Regions from separate parts of the Escherichia sp. XD33 genome, predicted to be linked through region 1. Evidence: predicted binding sites of a transcription regulator. Region 1 holds the regulator's gene; the other holds the start of a gene.
What was found. Region 1 encodes LexA, which represses DNA repair genes until DNA is damaged. Its sites were predicted from a motif close to TNCTGTATGTACATACAGNA; they were not measured.
Positions count from the first base shown of each region.

Region 2: the regulator LexA is predicted to act here: its motif matches at 9,740-9,759, upstream of umuD (translesion error-prone DNA polymerase V autoproteolytic subunit).

Region 1 covers NZ_JAENDM010000018.1:85,613-96,108, reverse strand. Annotated here, with positions in the region: gene ubiA (4-hydroxybenzoate octaprenyltransferase) at 1-708, shown strand, start outside; gene plsB (glycerol-3-phosphate 1-O-acyltransferase PlsB) at 863-3,286, opposite strand; gene dgkA (diacylglycerol kinase) at 3,457-3,825, shown strand; gene lexA (transcriptional repressor LexA) at 3,935-4,543, shown strand; gene dinF (MATE family efflux transporter DinF) at 4,616-5,941, shown strand; gene K0778_RS12845 (CsbD family protein) at 6,057-6,266, shown strand; gene zur (zinc uptake transcriptional repressor Zur) at 6,308-6,823, opposite strand; partial or broken gene K0778_RS12835 (DUF2713 domain-containing protein) at 7,141-8,126, shown strand; gene dusA (tRNA dihydrouridine(20/20a) synthase DusA) at 8,489-9,526, shown strand; gene pspG (envelope stress response protein PspG) at 9,660-9,902, shown strand; gene K0778_RS12820 (quinone oxidoreductase) at 10,068-10,496, opposite strand, start outside.
Region 2 covers NZ_JAENDM010000040.1:122-10,617, reverse strand. Annotated here, with positions in the region: gene K0778_RS18955 (conjugal transfer protein TraG N-terminal domain-containing protein) at 1-1,874, shown strand, start outside; gene K0778_RS18950 (HNH endonuclease signature motif containing protein) at 2,055-3,344, shown strand; gene K0778_RS18945 (HAD domain-containing protein) at 3,452-3,970, opposite strand; gene K0778_RS18940 (lytic transglycosylase domain-containing protein) at 4,101-4,640, opposite strand; gene K0778_RS18935 (thioredoxin fold domain-containing protein) at 4,788-5,537, shown strand; gene K0778_RS18930 (hypothetical protein) at 5,562-5,954, shown strand; gene K0778_RS27765 (hypothetical protein) at 6,150-6,410, shown strand; gene K0778_RS27760 (hypothetical protein) at 6,470-6,838, opposite strand; gene K0778_RS18915 (DsbA family protein) at 7,188-7,997, shown strand; gene umuC (translesion error-prone DNA polymerase V subunit UmuC) at 8,043-9,302, opposite strand; gene umuD (translesion error-prone DNA polymerase V autoproteolytic subunit) at 9,286-9,720, opposite strand; partial or broken gene K0778_RS28620 (hypothetical protein) at 9,914-10,496, shown strand, end outside.

The DNA.
Region 1 (10,496 bases):
GTCTGGCTGATGCGCGCTGCCGGATGTGTGGTGAATGATTATGCTGACCGCAAGTTTGATGGTCATGTTAAGCGCACGGCGAACCGACCACTTCCCAGCGGCGCGGTAACAGAGAAAGAGGCGCGCGCGCTGTTTGTCGTGCTGGTACTGATTTCGTTTTTACTGGTGCTGACGCTGAATACGATGACCATTCTGTTGTCGATTGCCGCGCTAGCGCTGGCGTGGGTGTACCCGTTTATGAAGCGGTATACCCATCTACCGCAAGTGGTGCTGGGCGCGGCGTTTGGCTGGTCGATTCCAATGGCTTTTGCCGCTGTGAGTGAGTCGGTGCCATTGAGTTGCTGGTTAATGTTCCTCGCCAATATTCTCTGGGCGGTGGCTTACGACACGCAGTATGCGATGGTTGACCGCGATGATGATGTGAAGATTGGCATTAAATCCACGGCAATCCTGTTCGGCCAATACGATAAATTGATTATTGGTATTTTGCAGATTGGCGTACTGGCGCTGATGGCGATCATCGGTGAGTTAAATGGCTTAGGCTGGGGATATTACTGGTCAATTCTGGTGGCTGGCGCGCTGTTTGTTTATCAACAAAAACTGATTGCCAACCGCGAGCGTGAAGCCTGCTTTAAAGCATTTATGAATAATAACTATGTTGGTCTGGTACTGTTTTTAGGGCTGGCAATGAGTTACTGGCATTTCTGATGATGTAAAAAAGCCGGATGATCATCCGGCTTTCTTCTGGGGTGCCTGATGCGCTGCGCTTCTCAGGCCTACACAACAGATCGCAATTTATTGAATTTGCAGATTATGGTAAGCCGGATAAGGCGTTTGCGCCGCATCCGGCAATTCTCACTGATTACCCTTCGCCCTGCGTCGCACTCTCAATCGTCAAACGCACGTCTGATGTAATCAACTCCGCCAGCAACTGATAAACCTTCATCGTTTCTGCCGGTTCGGCATCGCCGCTATCGCTGATATACCCTTCATCACGCAGCGTCAGCACCAGAGAACTGAACACCGCCTTGTCGAAGAACTCCGGCGCGTTGATACCGTGCAGCACGGAGAGACGTTGCGCGACGGTGCGGCTCTCTTTCTCCAGCGTACCGCGGTTGATCGACGGGTTGGCGCTCAACAGCCAGAAGGTGATGGCATAACGTTGCAGCGTTTCGCGCGCGCCTGCGGCGAGCAGCTGTAGCGTGCGAGAATGCGCCGGGTTGATATGCAACTCATCATCTTGCAGGGTAATCAGCCCCTGACGTTGCATCTCATTTGCCAGCGCATCAATAACGTCCGGCAACTCGTCGCGATCCCAGCGCAGGAACAGCTCCGCTTTCAGCATTGGGTAAAGCACATTGACGTGCTCCATCAATACGTCGCGGGAGATGTGGCGATGCTGGGTGACAATTGCCGCCATCAGCGAAGGCAGCACCAACATATGCGCAATGTTGTTGCGATAGTAGGTCATCAACACCGCTTGCTCGCGCGGCAGAATGATGATGTCGCCGATAGTGTCTTTCTCGACTTCAAACTTGTTCATTTGCAGCGCGTGATCGATAAGCTCGCTGGCGCTGGCTGAAGGAACGGTAGAGTCCGTGGAGTAAGGTACGTTGCGCATCAGATCCAGGTAGCAGTTGAGTTGCTCGGTTAACTGCTCGCGGGTGAGTGAGCGCTGACGTGACGCCAGTAGCGCAGTACAGCACAGGTTCATGGCGTTTGCCGCGCCTGCGTTGTTAATGCGTACCATCAGATCGGCAGCAATATTATTGACCGTCGGCGTTAACCAGGCCGGACGCACCGCTTCGATGGGATCGATAGATTCACGCCAGTCTGGTACGTGCTGGTTAAGGTAGGTCATCAACGGCATTGGTTCACCGAAATTGACGTAACCCTGGCCGAGATTACGCAGCTTGCTTAAACCGCGCAGCATCTGCGGCAGGCTCTCTTTCTCTTTCGTCGCACCGCGCAGTTCTTTGGCGTAAGTACCCACTTCCATGACGTGCTCATAACCGATATAGATCGGAATCAGCGTAATCGGACGCGTGCCGCCACGCAGCATCGCCTGAATGGTCATCGACAGCGTACCGGTTTTCGGATCCAGCAAACGCCCCGTACGGGAACGACCGCCTTCCACGAAGTACTCGACGGAATAACCACGGCTGAACAGTTCGCCGAGATACTCACGGAAAACGGTGGAATAGAGCTTATTGCCTTTAAAAGTACGGCGAATAAAGAACGCACCCAGACGGCGGAAAATCGGCCCGGCCGGCCAGAAGTTCAGGTTGATCCCGGCGGCGATATGCGGCGGCACCAGCCCCTGGTGGTACAGCACGTAAGAAAGCAGCAGGTAGTCCATGTGACTGCGGTGGCAAGGCACATATACCAGCTCATGACCGTCGTGGGCCAGCTGGCGAACGCGCTCGGCGTTATGGACGTTGATGCCCTGGTAAAGGCGGTTCCAGGTAAAGCCCAGAATACGGTCAGTCAGGCGGATCATCTCGTAAGAGAAATTCGCCGCAATCTCTTCCATCAGCGCAATCGCGTTCTGCTGCGCTTTTTCATGGGAGATTTTTTTGCTGCGCGCTTCATCTTCTACCGCTTTCGCAATAGCGCGGGAGGCGAGCAGCTTATTAAACAGATCCTGACGAGCAGGCAGACGTGGGCCTACGGCAGCCAGACGTTGACGGGCAAAGTGCATACGCGCCACGCGCGCCAGTTTCTGCGCGATAGTTTTATCCGTGCCGTGTTCATCCGCCATACGGCGCAGCGAAACTGACGGCGAGAAACGCACAAAACTGTCGCGACCGAGCCACAGTACAGCGAAAAATTTCTGTACGCCGTTAAGCATACGCAGCGGCGGGTTCACTTCGCCTTTTTCACGCCCTGGCGCGCGACCAAACATCACCGATACTGGCACCATCTGCACATCCAGATTTGGGTTGCTACGGTGCAAATCGAGATAGTCGTGGAACAGCTTAATAGACTCTTCTTTCGGCGTGTAATAGGTGAATACACGCGGCCCGCCGTGAATGAACACATAGCGCGGCAGTAGCGTGCCGTCGATTTCCAGCGGCTCTAACGGGTCAGGCAGGTCATGTGCCAGACACTGGGCGCGCAACGTCAGCAAATCTGCTTTCGAGTTGTACGGTAAAACGTACATAATTGGACGAGAGGTATCCAGCCCCAGTTCCGGGGCAGGATCTGCCGGAATAGACTTGCTTTTTACCAGGATGCTTAATGGTAAATTCAGTAATTTGTAGTAAATTCGTGGCCAGCCGGACATAAACGATGTAAAGCCTCTGGTTAATAATGCAAATGCGCGGCAAGGATAGCAGAAAGTCATGGGAAATTCTGTGGTATCCGCTCATGTTTCGCGCGGCGTTACGCAAACCCGAATCATCGGATTTAACGGTACACTGATATTGACGCTCATAATGTAAAAAGGTTCTTTCAATGGCCAATAATACCACTGGATTCACCCGAATTATCAAAGCTGCTGGCTATTCCTGGAAAGGTTTACGCGCTGCATGGATCAACGAAGCGGCATTCCGTCAGGAAGGCGTAGCGGTATTGTTGGCGGTGGTCATCGCCTGCTGGCTGGATGTGGACGCAATTACCCGCGTGCTGCTTATCAGCTCCGTGATGCTGGTGATGATTGTGGAAATCCTCAATAGCGCCATCGAAGCAGTGGTTGACCGAATTGGCTCTGAATACCATGAGCTTTCCGGACGCGCTAAAGATATGGGATCCGCCGCGGTGCTGATTGCGATTATCGTCGCCGTGATAACCTGGTGCATCCTGTTATGGTCGCATTTTGGATAACCCTTCCAGATTTCGATAAATCTCTGGTTTATTGTGCAGTTTATGGTTCCAAAATCGCCTTTTGCTGTATATACTCACAGCATAACTGTATATACACCCAGGGGGCGGAATGAAAGCGTTAACGGCCAGGCAACAAGAGGTGTTTGATCTCATCCGTGATCACATCAGCCAGACAGGTATGCCGCCGACGCGTGCGGAAATCGCGCAGCGTTTGGGGTTCCGTTCCCCAAACGCGGCTGAAGAACATCTGAAGGCGCTGGCACGCAAAGGCGTTATTGAAATTGTTTCCGGCGCATCACGCGGGATTCGTCTGTTGCAGGAAGAGGAAGAAGGGTTGCCGCTGGTAGGTCGTGTGGCTGCCGGTGAACCGCTTCTGGCGCAACAGCATATTGAAGGTCATTATCAGGTCGATCCTTCCTTGTTCAAGCCGAATGCTGATTTCCTGCTGCGCGTCAGCGGGATGTCGATGAAAGATATCGGCATTATGGATGGTGACTTGCTGGCAGTGCATAAAACTCAGGATGTACGTAACGGTCAGGTCGTTGTCGCACGTATTGATGACGAAGTTACCGTTAAGCGCCTGAAAAAACAGGGCAATAAAGTCGAACTGTTGCCAGAAAATAGCGAGTTTAAACCAATTGTCGTTGACCTTCGTCAGCAGAGCTTCACCATTGAAGGGCTGGCGGTTGGGGTTATTCGCAACGGCGACTGGCTGTAACATATCTCTGAGACCGCGATGCCGCCAGGCGTCGCGGTTTGTTTTTCATCTCTCTTCATCAGGCTTGTCTGCATGGCATTCCTCACTTCATCTGATAAAGCACTCTGGCATCTCGCCTTACCCATGATTTTCTCCAATATCACCGTTCCGTTGCTGGGACTGGTCGATACGGCGGTAATTGGTCATCTTGATAGCCCGGTTTATTTGGGCGGCGTGGCGGTTGGTGCAACGGCGACCAGCTTTCTCTTTATGCTGTTGCTGTTTTTACGCATGAGCACCACCGGGCTGACTGCGCAGGCTTATGGTGCCAAAAATCCTCAGGCATTAGCCCGTGCGCTGGTGCAACCGTTGCTGTTGGCGTTGGGGGCTGGGGCGTTAATTGCGCTGCTGCGTACACCGATTATCGATCTGGCTCTGCATATTGTTGGCGGTAGTGAAGCAGTCCTGGAACAGGCGCGGCGCTTTCTTGAAATCCGCTGGTTAAGCGCACCGGCGTCGCTGGCGAATCTGGTATTACTCGGTTGGTTACTCGGCGTGCAATATGCCCGTGCGCCAGTAATTTTGTTAGTGGTCGGCAATATCCTCAACATTGTGCTGGATGTCTGGCTAGTGATGGGGCTGCATATGAACGTGCAGGGCGCGGCGCTGGCGACGGTTATTGCGGAATATGCAACATTGCTGATTGGTCTGCTAATGGTGCGTAAAATCCTCAAACTACGCGGAATTTCCGGCGAAATGCTGAAAACTGCCTGGCGAGGAAACTTCCGTCGCTTGCTGGCGCTTAACCGCGATATCATGCTGCGTTCGCTGTTGTTGCAACTCTGTTTCGGCGCGATCACCGTACTTGGTGCGCGACTGGGGAGTGACATTATCGCTGTTAACGCGGTTCTGATGACGCTACTCACCTTTACCGCCTATGCGCTTGATGGTTTTGCCTACGCGGTTGAAGCGCACTCCGGTCAGGCATACGGTGCGCGCGACGGTAGCCAGTTGCTGGATGTATGGCGGGCAGCGTGCCGCCAGTCGGGGATTGTAGCGTTACTGTTTTCGGTGGTTTATTTGCTGGCAGGGGAACACATCATTGCGTTGCTGACGTCGTTAACCCAGATTCAGCAGCTGGCTGACCGCTATCTTATCTGGCAGGTGATTTTGCCGTTGGTTGGCGTCTGGTGTTATCTGCTGGACGGCATGTTTATAGGCGCAACGCGTGCCGCCGAAATGCGTAACAGTATGGCGGTGGCCGCCGCAGGTTTTGCGCTGACGCTCCTTACGCTGCCGTGGCTGGGTAATCATGGTTTGTGGCTGGCATTAACCGTCTTTCTGGCGTTGCGCGGGCTTTCTCTGGCGGCTATCTGGCGGCGTCACTGGCGTAACGGTACCTGGTTTGCCGCAACGTGACGGTTAAAAATTCTGAATAAATTATCCTAAGCCAAATTGCTGACTACACTTAATCTCACGTTCAGAAGAAAAGTGAACGTACTCTCATTCACAACCTAACGATGAGGTCTTGATTATGAATAAAGATGAAGCCGGCGGTAACTGGAAACAGTTTAAAGGTAAAGTGAAAGAGCAATGGGGCAAACTGACCGATGATGATATGACGATCATTGAAGGTAAACGTGATCAACTGGTCGGTAAAATCCAGGAACGTTATGGTTATCAGAAAGATCAGGCAGAAAAAGAGGTCGTGGATTGGGAAACCCGCAATGAATATCGCTGGTAATTAATCCCTCCTGCCCGACGTGTACAAGGATGTACGCCCTCTTAACGCGGTTTCTTTTTCACCTGCACAGAGTGATCATGCTGGCACTGTTCAGGATGACGACACGCTTCCACTTCCACGCATGCCGCACAGAGCCCATGTGCTTCAATCACATTATGCCGCAGGGCAAAACCCATTTTTGCCGCCAGCGTATGCATGATGTCTTCCACGCCTTCAGCACACTCTTCTTTCACCGCGCCGCAGCGATCGCAAATAAACATGGCTGACGTATGGGTGGGCTGGTCGAACAGATGACAGAGCACATAACTGTTGGTGGATTCCACCTTATGCACAAAACCTTGCTCAAGCAGAAAATCCAGCGCGCGATAAACCGTTGGCGGCTTGGCTTGCGGTTCAGCTTCGCGCAGTAAATCAAGCAGATCATAAGCGCTGATAGCGCCATCCTGCAGACTCATCAGGCGCAACACTTCCAGGCGCTGTGGGGTCAGGCGCACATTACGCTGCGCGCAGATTTTTTCAGCCTGCGCTAATAATTCCTGCGTTGTGGTCTTTTCCATCGGGCACCTCAAAGTGGGGGTTAAGAATGTCCTTACTTTACCATGTTCCAGGAAAAACACCGAGAACCCTTATTGTTGCCGTAATGTTGATTTTCTGTTTTGTAGGTAAGGTGTTGTGTTGCCTTGTCGTACCATTATCAACACGATAATAATTAATAATTCATTTTTAAATAAATTGCTTCAAGTTAACTCGCTATTTATTTAACTGGGTTTAAACGCATACCTGTAGTTCAGAAATTATGAGCGATTTTTGATAGTGACCAGATGGCAAAAGAATTATAAGGAGGACACGGTACGACAAAAAAGGTAGATGAATCATGTTGAAGATAATACCCGGTGCAACTAGATACTTTAATAAAACACTCAATTCAAATCAATTCGATAATGAAGATGCAATCAAAGATAAATTAGATAATAGAGGTTCAATCAAAGGTAAATTAAATAATATATATGGTAAATCTATTGATTATGCAGCGCTGCGTCATCGGGATATAATTATTGCAAAAATAGATTTGTTTATTCAACGAATCACGCATAATTTATGGCATGCACGTAAAAAAATGTGTTTTTAATTGAGCAAATAAATGATCTCAAAATGTGGGTCAATAAGTATATTGACGATTGCACTGATGAGGATTTAAACGATCGTGACTTTATTGCATCAGTTGTTGACCGGGCTATTTTTCATTTCGCGATTAATAGTATATGTAATCTTGGGGATAATAAAGATGCAATGCCCATTGAACAATGTACTTTTGATGTAGAAACTAAGAATGACCTTCCCTCCACGGTTCAGCTATTTTATGAGGAATCTAAGGATAATGAACCTTTAGCGAATATACATTTTCAAGCAATAGGTTCTGGTTTTTTAACGTTTGTTAATGCCTGCCAGGAACATGATGACAACAGCTTAAAATTATTTGCTTCGCTGTTAATTTCACTTTCATATTCTAGTGCCTACGCAGATTTATCAGAAACAGTGTATATTAATGAAAATAATGAGAGCTACCTGAAAGCTCAGTTTGAAAAATTATCTCAACGTGATATGAAGAAGTACCTGGGAGAGATGAAGCGTCTGGCTGATGGGGGAGAAATGAATTTTGATGGCTATCTGGATAAGATGTCACATCTGGTGAATGAAGGAACGCTCGATCCTGATATTTTAAGCAAAATGCGAGATGCTGCACCACAATTAATTAGCTTCGCGAAGTCGTTTGACCCAACCTCAAAGGAAGAGATTAAAATACTTACAGACACTTCTAAATTAATTTATGATTTGTTCGGGGTTAAATCGGAGAAATAATATGTGAAGTTCTTCGATAGTATAGAAGGCATTATATAAAAGGACCCAATATTTATTGGGTTCTTTTTTCTCTATCAATGCTATTAGCAGGGAGATATATCACCAGAGTTTAATGTGTGATTTTTTATTTATCGTCGAACCTGGATTATTTATCATTGGCCTTAACAAAGTTAACGGCTAATAAGATTATTTCCATCACTTCGTGAGAGCTTCATGCCTTGAGAGGATCTCAATTTTCTTTTGCAATGAGACAGGCGCTTCCTGTTGTTATGGTATAGTACCCCGCTATTGAGCCTCCTGAACAGTGATGCTGAATAACATAACCCCATGATATATCGATAAAATAATCTCTACATTTGAAAATGCACGGTAATTCTGAAATGCAAAAAATCAACCAAACCAGCGCAATGCCTGAAAAAACTGACGTTCACTGGAGTGGTCGGTTTAGCGTTGCACCAATGCTCGACTGGACGGACAGACATTGCCGCTATTTCTTGCGTCTGCTTTCCCGCAATACGTTGCTGTATACTGAAATGGTAACTACAGGGGCGATTATTCACGGTAAAGGTGATTACCTGGCGTATAGTGAAGAAGAACATCCGGTAGCGTTGCAACTCGGCGGTAGTGATCCGGCGGCGCTGGCGCAGTGTGCGAAGCTGGCAGAAGCGCGTGGATATGATGAGATCAACCTGAATGTCGGCTGCCCGTCTGACCGGGTGCAGAACGGCATGTTTGGTGCGTGTCTGATGGGTAATGCGCAGCTGGTTGCCGACTGCGTGAAAGCGATGCGCGATGTGGTGTCGATTCCGGTGACGGTGAAAACGCGTATTGGCATCGACGACCAGGACAGCTATGAATTTCTCTGCGATTTCATCAACACCGTTTCCGGCAAAGGCGAGTGTGAGATGTTCATCATCCATGCACGTAAAGCCTGGCTTTCGGGGTTAAGTCCGAAAGAAAACCGTGAGATCCCGCCGCTCGATTATCCGCGTGTGTATCAACTGAAGCGTGACTTTCCGCATCTGACAATGTCGATTAACGGTGGTATCAAGTCGCTGGAAGAGGCCAAAGCACACCTGCAACATATGGATGGCGTGATGGTCGGGCGCGAGGCGTATCAGAATCCGGGTATTCTGGCGGCGGTAGACCGGGAGATCTTTGGTTCCTCGGATATCGATGCCGATCCGGTGGCGGTAGTGCGCGCCATGTATCCGTACATTGAGCGTGAACTCAGCCAGGGGACGTATCTCGGTCATATTACCCGGCATATGTTGGGCTTGTTCCAGGGTATTCCTGGCGCGCGGCAGTGGCGGCGTTATTTAAGTGAAAATGCCCATAAAGCGGGTGCAGACATTAATGTGCTGGAACACGCGCTCAAACTGGTGGCGGATAAGCGTTAACTTTTCACCAAAAAATAGTCAAATTCACCACGCTCTGCGCACCGTCGCGGGGCGTTTTGCTGTTAAATCAATAGATTATTTTTGGCATGATTCTTGTAATGCCAGCAAGAGATTTCATATTTGGGAGTGCATCATGCTGGAACTACTTTTTGTGATTGGCTTTTTTGTCATGCTGATGGTCACCGGCGTTTCGTTGCTGGGCATTATCGCCGCGCTGGTTGTGGCGACGGCCATTATGTTCCTCGGCGGTATGCTGGCATTGATGATTAAGTTGCTGCCGTGGTTACTACTGGCGATTGCGGTGGTGTGGGTTATTAAGGCGATTAAAGCACCAAAAGTGCCGAAATATCAGCGTTATGACCGCTGGCGTTACTAAGGGATTGTGCGGATGATCACAACCTAAGGTTTTATCCTTAGAACAAAATAGGAATTGATAATCAAATCTGTCACTATTGCGCCTCTAACAGATTCATCGTGCTGTACCCTACATACAGCCGAACTATAAAAAGAAAGGGCTTCCCAGGTGGAAGCCCTATTTCTTTTATGGAATCAACAGGCTGGAACCTTGCGTTGCCCGGCTTTCCAGAATTTCATGCGCACGCTGCGCATCCTTCAGCGGATATTTCTGCTGCTCGGCGACATCGACCTTAATCACACCGCTGGCAATCAAAGAGAACAGTTCATTACTGGCCTCGGTTAATTCCTCCCGCGTGGTGATATAGCCTTGCAGGGAAGGGCGTGTCACATACAACGAGCCTTTCTGATTGAGAATGCCTAAGTTCACACCGGTAACCGCACCTGATGAGTTGCCAAAACTCACCATTAAGCCGCGGCGTTGCAGGCAATCCAGCGACCGTTCCCAGGTGTCTCTGCCCACGGAATCGTACACCACGCGCACTTTCTTACCGCCGGTGATCTCTTTTAACCGCTCGACCAGATTCTCTTCACGATAGTTAATAACCTGCCACGC
Region 2 (10,496 bases), on a different contig from region 1:
CTGACCAGTTCAGTAAAGCGGCGTCTCAGGTAAGCAGCGATCAGATATCCAATACTAATGCGTTTAAAGAAGCATCGTCGAAAATGAACCAGGCGACACAGACGATGGCGCAAAACATTTCTACATCGGTATCGACTAACGCCAGCTCCAATAGTGGAATGAGCCTTGATTCTAAACAAAGCATTAACCTGGACAGGTTCTCCGATTCTATTCGCAACAAAAACTTCAGTGATGATGATGTAAGGAATTTTGCTCGTAAGAATGGGCTGGATGAGAATGCGTTTATGGAGAAATTCAACTCCTATAACGATACCTTCAAGGCCAGTAATCAGCTTGGTTCGCAGCTTCAACGTACTGACGCGCTTGTGGCTGCAACACGAGATTTCAGTGAGCAAAAAATTGCGATTGATACCGCCCGGGGAGAGACGGCCGAAAGTAATAAACAGGATCTCCGTGAAACCTCCAGCCTGCTTAAAAGTCTGGTTTCCGACTTCGGTGGTAATGCACAGCAGCTGCTACCTATCACCAATCAGCTCGACAGAATTTCAGGCGAAGGGTCAGGAATTAATACTATCACTCAGGCACAGGATAGAACTCCTGACAGCGTAAATACGTCTGGCGTGATGAGTGCGTCACGCGTAGGGGAACTGGGTGGAAGTGTTGATTCGCAGGCTAAACTCGGTCTTTCCTCCAACGCTCAGGACGCGACTCAGCGTGTCCCTGGAAAAAGTGAAGCTGGCTTTACTCCGTATAACCTTGATAACGCGGGCAAAGGCGATATTCAGGGAATACATAACAACAACGTGGGCCGCACTTATTCTGATGAAGAAAGGAATGTGCTCAATTCTCTCAAAACGAATGGCCCTGTACTGAATAATCAGGGTGTAGAGAAAGTCGTCAATTCAGGTCAGGATGTCAGAAATGCAGAAGGCACATTTAACGATCTGGAAAAGGCTACCGGAGGTCGGGTGGTTGGTGATGGAATGGATCAACGAGCCACTGCTTTGAACAGTATGTATCAGAGCGGTCAAGTTCGTGGCTTATCTAATAACACTGATAACTACTTTAGTCGTGTTGCCAACAACCCGAACTTAAGCCGGGACGATAAGCGAGCTGAATTGGCACAGCAAGCTGTCTTTACCTATGGTGCCAGCACCATGGCTACCGGTGCCGAAAGAGAGCAGCTCAAAGCGGATACCCAGAAGATCCTTAATGAACTGGGTAACTATAACGTTAACTGGAGTATGAATGACGTTCAGAGCATCCATAGCAGTTTCAACACTCATAACAGAGCTGATGGTTCACTTGAGTCAGTCGTACGGGCAAACCTAGGAGAGGGTGGGTCGGGCGGTGGTCTCGTTGGTAACCGCACTCAGACCGTCACAGATCGCTTGGTTGGGGAAAAGATAGAGGCCAACACTGAGCGGGGCGCGATTTCTGGTGCGCTACTCGGGGGCCAGCAATTTGTTTCGGATACGCTAACCAGCGTTGGGGCGAAACCGGTAAATGAGATGCTTACGGGAGCGGGCATCCTTCAAACCCAGACATCGATAGCAAATGATGCCTCTAACCCTGCAAATATGCCTGATTCTCTCCAGGGTAAAGTCCTTAATCACATGCAGATGTCTGATGGCGTCGCAGCTGTAAGTGACCGGTATCAGAGTATTAGCAGCGACGGCGTTTCGACTTATGCGAATGCAGCGCAGAACTCTGAAAGGGCTATCCGGCAGCAATTGACGGATGACCCACGCTTTGGGCCTCAGAAAGCAGATGAATTCATTCAGTACATGAAGTCAGAGCTGAGCAACACAAATGAGCCTTACCAGTCACGTGTCGATAAAGCGGATCAGTGGCTTAATGAAAATAAAAGGTAGGTGAGTTTCAAATATAACCTAATGAAAATTAAACGTATTTACTAAAATATGGTGTTAAACAGTGAAGGCCGCAAAGTATAAATTTGCGGCCTTTTTTATTCATAAACTTAGCTGATTTCTGTACAATCTCGTTCTTTATGTAGTAGATGTTCCGGCTGAATAGGCACTGAGACACAGGACATGGCAAACAAAGTAAAAGATATTAACCATCCATCTATTAATGATAGAGAACGTCGTGTCTTGGAAGAACTAGGTATATGTAATGGTGCACACTTTAATAATTTGCTTAAAATTGCCCGCTATCGTCTCAATGCTGGTTATTCCCATGCTGAAACTGTACTTTCTTTACGCTGCACAGGCTCATACATTGAGCGTACCGTAATGCATGCCCCCAAAAATACCCGTAAAAAACTACGTGAACACCTACAAAAATTTGCTCTAGAGACAGAGCAGAATAGCGAAACCGTTTATTCTAATTACAATACTCAGCTCCGTGTAATTCGAGAAAAAAAACAAAAAGAACATTTGATGGCCAAGCGTAAGGAGTACATTCGCGTTCGGCTAGAATCTTGTAAAACAAGGGGGGAGCGGTTGATGGCGTTCGGTCTAATTGACACTATCGATCCCGAATATATACAGGAACTGGAAGACCATCTGGCTAAGGTTAGTCATCGTAAGATGTTGGAGGATAATGACCGAAAGGTAAAAGAACGCAATAGACTGTTGAGTGAAATGAAAAAAAATTCAGCCCGTCTCACCGAACGAATAATCCTGTCGGAAAAAGAGGAACCAGATGAAGAAGCCTCTCTTCCAATACTGGTACGTAGATATATTCCCGGCGGACGTGCCGCAGAGTTCGCTATTTATGCACGTTCAAACGCTACATTACCTCCACTAGAGATCATTGAGGGTTTTCTAGGGTATCCAGTTGGTGGCCGCGAAAGATCGCAGGAAGATCAGCCTAAATCTCCACCGGCCGCGATTATGGTCGCTATGAAGACTGATGGTATAGAAGAAAAGGAGCTTCAGCCGAATATTCCTGATGAAACTACTGTACCGGGTAAGCGTAAGGGTAGTAAGACAACTGTCGAGACACGACCAGATCAGGCCTCATTTGCAGAAGCCGTCCGCAACAACTGTTATGACCAATGTGTGATTACAGGCTCTAGACTGCGCCAGCGCACTGAGGCTGCTCATCTGATGGAGCATCGTAACGGAGGAGTAGACCATTATACAAATGGGTTGCTCTTACGCCATGATATACACGATCTTTTCGACGCAAACATGATTGCCATTCATCCGGTGACGTTGGAGGTTAACATTCTCGCTGAAGCTTTGGCGGTAGATCATGATTTAGCGGCATATCAAGGAGAGTTTATTAAGCCGCTGCGTAAACCCATCAATACTGAATTCCTAAAGCACCGTTGGCAGGTTTTTCAGCACCGGAACCAAACTGAGCAGCAAGCTTAAGAGACCGGCATGTTTTCTTCCAACTGTGCAATGCTTTGACCCGGGGCAGAAATGGAGAAGCATAGAACTGATAATGCGGGCATGCTCTCCGTAAAAGTTACTTTAATTCAGGAAGCCCAACGTTTCATAAGCAGATGATACCTGGTGTTAAGAGCTGCAAGATCAGATTCGGTGAGGCCGGTGTAATAATTGGTTTTTTGCAAATGTGGATAACCGACCGGGAATAATGATTCGTCGTCATCAAGGCAGATAAATGCTTTAACTCGATGTGAAAATACAAAGTCCTCACACTCAGCAGCCCGCACACCTGACTGATTAGGTTTTAAATATACCGAATCGGTAGCACCTATGACTTTGTCTCTATAAGGTAGCCGGAAAAGAGATTTCAGGTAAGTTATACTGGCACATTCACGCCACGAACTGGAGATGACAATCACCATGGAAGGGCATTTATCCAGTAATTTTTCCACCAATGGCATTCGCTCAAAGGTTTCATTTTTGCACCTGTGACAAACCCCATCGAAATCTAAGAAAAGCACGACATGCGAATCAGGGAGAGGGCCCCATAAACCAGCTGTTGTTTCTTCAGGAACACATACTTCTTCATGAAGAGGGCTTTTCTGCATCAAGAAAGAAGAGAGAATCTTAAATATATTTCTTGCAGAAAAAGACAATTTATTACCCCTGAGTCTATGCGAATTTTTTGCGGGGGGGTACCCAAGCTACTCGATGATCTTCTGTAATATCAGGTTGAATTTATTTAACAACAGGAGTCGGGTTTTGCTCCGGGACATTTTTAGCTATATGGCCATTGTATCGAGGAGGTTGTTGGGTCCATTGATAAAGCTCACCCATCCCGTTACGCTGCTGGATCCGGCGATTGTACTTTACCATGAAGTTAAATATGTACTTTGCACGTACCTTTGGGGTTTTGCTGTTGTAATCTGCAATCCCTTCAAACACATTGCCCTTGCGATCAACAATTTTTCTGTAGAGCCACCATGTTCCAACCCAGAAACTAGCGCAAGCATCGTAAGCCAGAACCCGCCACGTTACAGTCGGGAAATGCTTTTTTATTTCAGGCAGATTGGATGAGTTGATCTGCATCGGGCCAATATCATAAGTGCCGTTAGTATTCCTGCTGAAAGTACCAACCTTACCGCCTTCATTGTCAAACAACGTAAAAACCAGTTCGGCATCAATTCCGAAGAAGCGGGCGGCATCCGTAATGCACTGAGTGTAAATCTCATCAGGAACGGGAATAGGTTTCACATCATCTGCTGGTGGTGTAAACACAACGATTTCTCCACTGAATCTACGTTTTATCTATTCTCCCATATATCTATCGACTTTCTTTCGGCTTTACCCGTTGATTTAAGCGTTTAAGCAAAATTCTGGAATTTTTGGGCGTGATAATATTAGTGCTCGATTCAAGGAGCATAAATGAAAAAAATTATTAAGGCATCGGTATTACTTCTTTCATTAAGTACCGCCTTCACGATGAATGCCGAGCCGGTTAATACAATGGTACTGCCAGATGCAGCCCGGGATAAGCTCAAAGCCATTGGGCTTTCAATCGAGCACGTCGAACCCTCGCCAGTAAAAGATATTTTTACGGTGATTTCCAGGGAGGGGGTAAGTTACGTGAGCAAAGACGGAGATTACATTTTTACCGGAAGCTTATTCCACGTGAAAGGTAAAGATGTGGTAAACACCACTGAGCAGGCCATTTTAATGGGCGTCCGGGAATTCGCATCCAAAACAAAATCCATCGACTACAAATCACCAAACGAAAAATACCGGCTTGCTATCTTTACCGATATAACCTGTGGATACTGCCAAAAACTGCATCATGATCTGAAGTCTTATCTTGATGCCGGTATTTCGATTAAGTTTCTTGCATTCCCACGTGCAGGACTGAACTCGGTAGTAGCCGGGAACATGGCCAAAATCTGGTGTTCAGCAAAGCCAAACGAAGCTCTGGATGCAGCGATGAATCCGGTTTCAACTATCCCGGAAGGACGTCCTGATGAGGCTTGCTTAAACATTATCAAATCGCATTTCCAGGTGGCCTCAACAATCCCGCTGCAAGGTACTCCTACCATGGTGACACTAAGCGGCAAACCGCAGTTATTTACGGGGTGGCTGAGCCCGGAAAACCTGGTGACCCAAATGGGCGCTGCGCAAAAGTAACTTTTCCGACTGTAAGAGGTGTGTATGAAATCTACTTTACTGAGTACGTTAATGCTGGTTGCTGTAGGTGTACAGCCCGTTTTCGCTGCACAATGTCAGTACGGAGCCTGTGGAACGGAAAACGATCCAGGAATCGTATTTCTGATGTCATCGGTACAAATGGATCAAGGTGAACAACTAAAGGAACTCTCTGGTGTTGCGACCACAGGTGACACCATCTCTAAAAAGATGGAAAGCTACCTGGGAAATAAAAAGCTCAAGGTAAACACCGACAGTACCCGCAAGGGGCCGGGTAATACCACCATCAGGCCTACAGATGAGCTCGCCCCAACGAGGCAACTAAAAGTTATCCGGCCCGAACTGGTAAAAAATCCCGATTCGCAGCTCGTGGTAGCTTTCAATGAGCGCCTGGCCTGATTTATTGACTGAGAGCGTCCAGAAGGAAAAAAGATGTCGATACTCAGTAACTTCGTCATCAGGGCAACGGGGATACCTGACAAAAAGTATCTCCGGGATCCCGTAATAAAACGTTGTTATGAACGTCTGAGTCGTAGGGTGCCTGCTCTAATGACGGGTTGGCTTCTGTGCATTCTGGGTTCAGGGTATGTCAGTATGGCACTGGAACAGCCTGATAGCACTGTGTTACTCAGTCTGCTGCTGTTGTATGTTATGTCAGGCATTTTACTGATGCAGTTCCAGTATATGTATTCAGAGCGAAGCATAGGCTACAAGTTCTACCTGGAAGTGCTTATGAATGCAGCCGCCAGTACTCAACATAAAGAACAGTTACAGTATCTAATCATTAATAAGCCCAATTCCATCACGATGGGCGATCTTTACCGACTTTATGATTTTAATGGGGGAGGGCGATAGCCACGTTTATGTGCGTGTCCAAAAGTCACTTTTGAACATTCTCTTCCCGCCGTCTGCTTTCAGTTCCAGGGGATCACTGCAACATAATTTCCGGAACGCAGCGGCGCATCAAATTTATCAGTAAAGGCGTCGATCATTGCTGAATAAGCAATGCTGTCTGACGGCACAGGTGCATTGCTTTGCATACTCACTTTCAGAACCTGCTTTGCTCCTTTCGCTGACGGGTATACCTCGACATCCAGCTGTCGCATATAGTGCATCTGCGACATCGTCTCAGTGCCTATTACCCCATCGACCGGCCTGTAGTCATAGTCAGTATGCGATTCGCCATGCTTGTCAGTTCTCGTTGTCTTTTTATCTACAACGTAGCCTGTCACCCCAGTAAGAAGCTGCTCGCTATACTGCATGTTCTCCTGTGAGCTGCTCATTCGGAACCTGAGCACATAATCTGGCTGGTGAGTGGAAATAATGACTCCTTTTTTTGCTAATCCATCAGCAAAACGGCCTGAAAACATTCTGGACTGAATACTTTCGTCCGGAGGGACTATCTGAAACCTTTTATTTGTAACAGGACGAGGCATTAGATCGTACGCATCTACCTGGTTTGCGAAATGATATCCACAACCACTCAAAAGCATTGCGGTTGTGAGTATAAAGCCCTGCCTAATCATCCTTTAATCTCCAAAAAGCATTGTTTCACGAATAATTCCGATTTACCGGGCCAGTATAATCCATCGCAGGTTAATAACTAACAGGCTGAAAAGCATAAAGGTAGCTATGTCTAAAGAATTTTATTTAAAACCGATGGCCACGATTTTAATTTCTGCGGTAATTGCTACCGCTGCCTCGGCGTTAATCGCGGCAACTTATTTTAAACCGAAGGTGCTCAGTGAGGAAGAAATTGGCAAAATTGCCGCTACTTACCTGGTAAAAAATCCCCATTATTTAGTGGAAGCAGGTAAGGCGCTGGAAAATCAGAACGTAAGTGCCTCAGTGGAACGAATAATTCCATATGCGCCAGCTCTGCTGGATACCAAGGAGACGCCAAACATCGGCCCGGATGACGCCGACGTCGCGGTAATCGAGTTCTTCGACTATCAGTGTATTTACTGCATGCGGGTTACACCTGTTGTTGAATCGGTAATGAATCAGAGCAAAGATGTAAAATTCTTCTTTAAAGAATTCCCGATTTTTGCCGGTTCAAAACCTGTATCTGCCATGGGGGCCGCTACGGGTCTGCACGTCTATCAGAATTTCGGTGCTGAAGCCTATCGTAAATACCACAACAACCTGATGGCTGTGGCTCATACCTTCATGACCTCTCAACGCAAATTCGAACTCAGCGACTTTAATACTGTGGTGGATAAGTCAGGGTTTAACAGCACGTTTTCTGACAGGGAAAAAAACCGATATGAAAACGTGATCTCCGGCAACATGCAGCTGGGCGAAGCGCTTGGGATCACCGGCACACCCGGCTTCATCATTATGAATATGAAAAAGCCGAATGCGGCGACTACCACATTTATCCCCGGGGCTATGGACGCAGCAACTTTGCAGGGCGCAATCGAAAAAGCTCGCGGGGCCTAAAGTTACTTTCACTTTTGATGAGTACGGCCATGCCGGTCATGGCCGCTACGCTTTTACAACGAGTAATTCATCCCAGCGGGTCGTATATCTCGGTGATAGCATGGCCTGTTTCATACGAAAATCCTGTTGAATGCCTTCCCCCAGCAAAAACAGAGCTCCGCGCTTTTCTTTATTGAACCGGTCCATAACTTTCATCAGTGCCTGACTGCCAGGCCTGGCCGGGCGCTCATCAAACAGGCTGAGTTGCTCTGTGCCGTCAGTCATAGCGGAGAGCATTACCCCAGCTTTCGCATACGCTATCCCGGGTTTGTAAATGCGGTTCAGGATGGTCATGGCTGCATCAACCAGATCGCGGGTGTCCTGTGTAGCGGTAAGCGGCTCGATACCACAATTGCTGTAGCGGTTTTCACCTTGCGCATAATTGCTGCTCTGAATGAAGACTGTGATTTGACGGGTCCACGAGCCATCCTTGCGCAGCTGCTCTGCCGCCCGGGCGGTAAAAAATGAAACTGCCTCATGTAGCTTGCCTATCTCATTAAGGCGCTGACCAAAACTTCTGGAAACGATAATCTGTTGCCGGACAGGAGGGGATTCATGCAGCCGGAAACATGGTTCGCCATGCAGTTCCCGCCAGGTACGCTCGATTTCAACGCCAAAGCTTTTACGTAAAAAGCGAACGTCGCTATTATAAAAATCACCGGCAGTGATGATCCCGAAAGCCGACAGGCGTTCACTGATCTTTTGACCAATACCCCATATTTCTCTGGTACTGATAAGGCCCAGGAGCTTCCTGATCCTGGCCTGATCAGTCAAAACTACAACCCCGCCTGTAGCTGCCCATCGTTTGCTCGCATAGGTGCATAATTTAGCCAGGGTTTTGGTGCTTGAACACCCCACACCACAGGTAAGGGACAGATTATGAAGAAGTGTACTTCTGATCAACCGGCCGTAATCTTCATAATCTATTATCTTGTTCATGTTTTTCAATAACATGAAATTTTCATCTATGCTATATCGACTCGATTGAGGCGCGAAGCTTTCCAGCGTTTCATGGAAGCGATTTGAGTAGTCTTCATACAAAGTAAAGTTAGAGCTCCGGACTTCGATCTGGTGTTGCTGAATCAAATCCCTGCACTTAAAAATTGGGGTCCCACGCTTAATACCAACGCTTTTAGCCAGTTTATTCATTGCAATGACGGACGAATCGTTATTGCTGGCTATGATGAGCGGCTTTTTTGCCAGCTTGGGATCCATCGCACACTCAAATGCCGCATAGGCCCCGTTAATATCAACGTGCATGTACATGGCTAAACTGATTCAGTGCAAAGGTGACGACGCCCCATATCTCAAGGGATTCGGGATTTACACGTATCGGCTTATAGGCTGGATTAGAAGGCATCAAAAGCAGCTCAGGATACGTGTGTAAGATCTTTACCGTGAACTCTCCATCCACCAGCGCAACGACGATAGAGCCGTGTCGTGCCGTTAAAGACCGATCCACAACCAGAATAGCGCCATCATTGATACCGGCATTGATCATACTGAGGCCCGCCGCCCTGACAAAGAAGGTTGAGGGGCGGTTACGGACTACATATTCATGCAAATTTAATTCATTATCTTCATGCCCGGCGCACGGACTCATCACTCCACAGCTCAGTAAATCACTGAAAAAAGGTGCCATTTCGTAAGGCTTGTTGCTAATGTGCTCAAGGATAACAGACATAGCTACACTCGAATTCTCATACTGTATGTATAAACAGTATTGCGAGTTACAGAGAAAAGATCAAATCTCTCCGGTAACGCTATCGAGCCTGACGAAAAATTAAGCTTTGTCACAAACACCAAAAACCATCTTTTACCGATAATGGCGAGCTGGCCTACGAAGAAGGTATACAAGCTAGGATGAAAGGATTCTGATGCCCCTCCCACCAAATTTTTTATCTCCTGAAGACCAGGCTGAGTACGATGCTTATATGTCAAGATTCAGCGAGATAAATCACTATTATGATTATCACACTGTCCCCGTGATTGACTGGTTCTTTAAACAAGCAACCGAGGCGTTGCATCACGAACTATGGATACCGGCCTGTACGAGCTTCCTGAACGGGATTGAAACATCACTCATGGTTACGTTGAAGTCGCTGATGCTGAAACCAACAGTTAACGATCAGCATGCAGCTCCTGAGCTGGTGGACTTGGAGGGTATCTCCGTAATGAGTAATGCCTTACTGAGAAAGGCCAAGCAGGAAGGGGTGCCGGTAGAATTACTTTCATTTCCAGCCGAGCAGGATATGTTGGTTAAGGTAGCAGCCGGGAGAACACCTGAAGCAGAAATTGTCAGGCTGAGAAACAACCTATGCCATGGCAACATTCTGGAGTTTATCATGTCTGTTGATATCGGTACTTCAGGACCCATACGTATTTTTACGCCTGAATGCTGTCGTGAACTGGCGCATGAACTTTCGTCCATTTCCAGGAATTGGGTGGTAGGTTTGCACA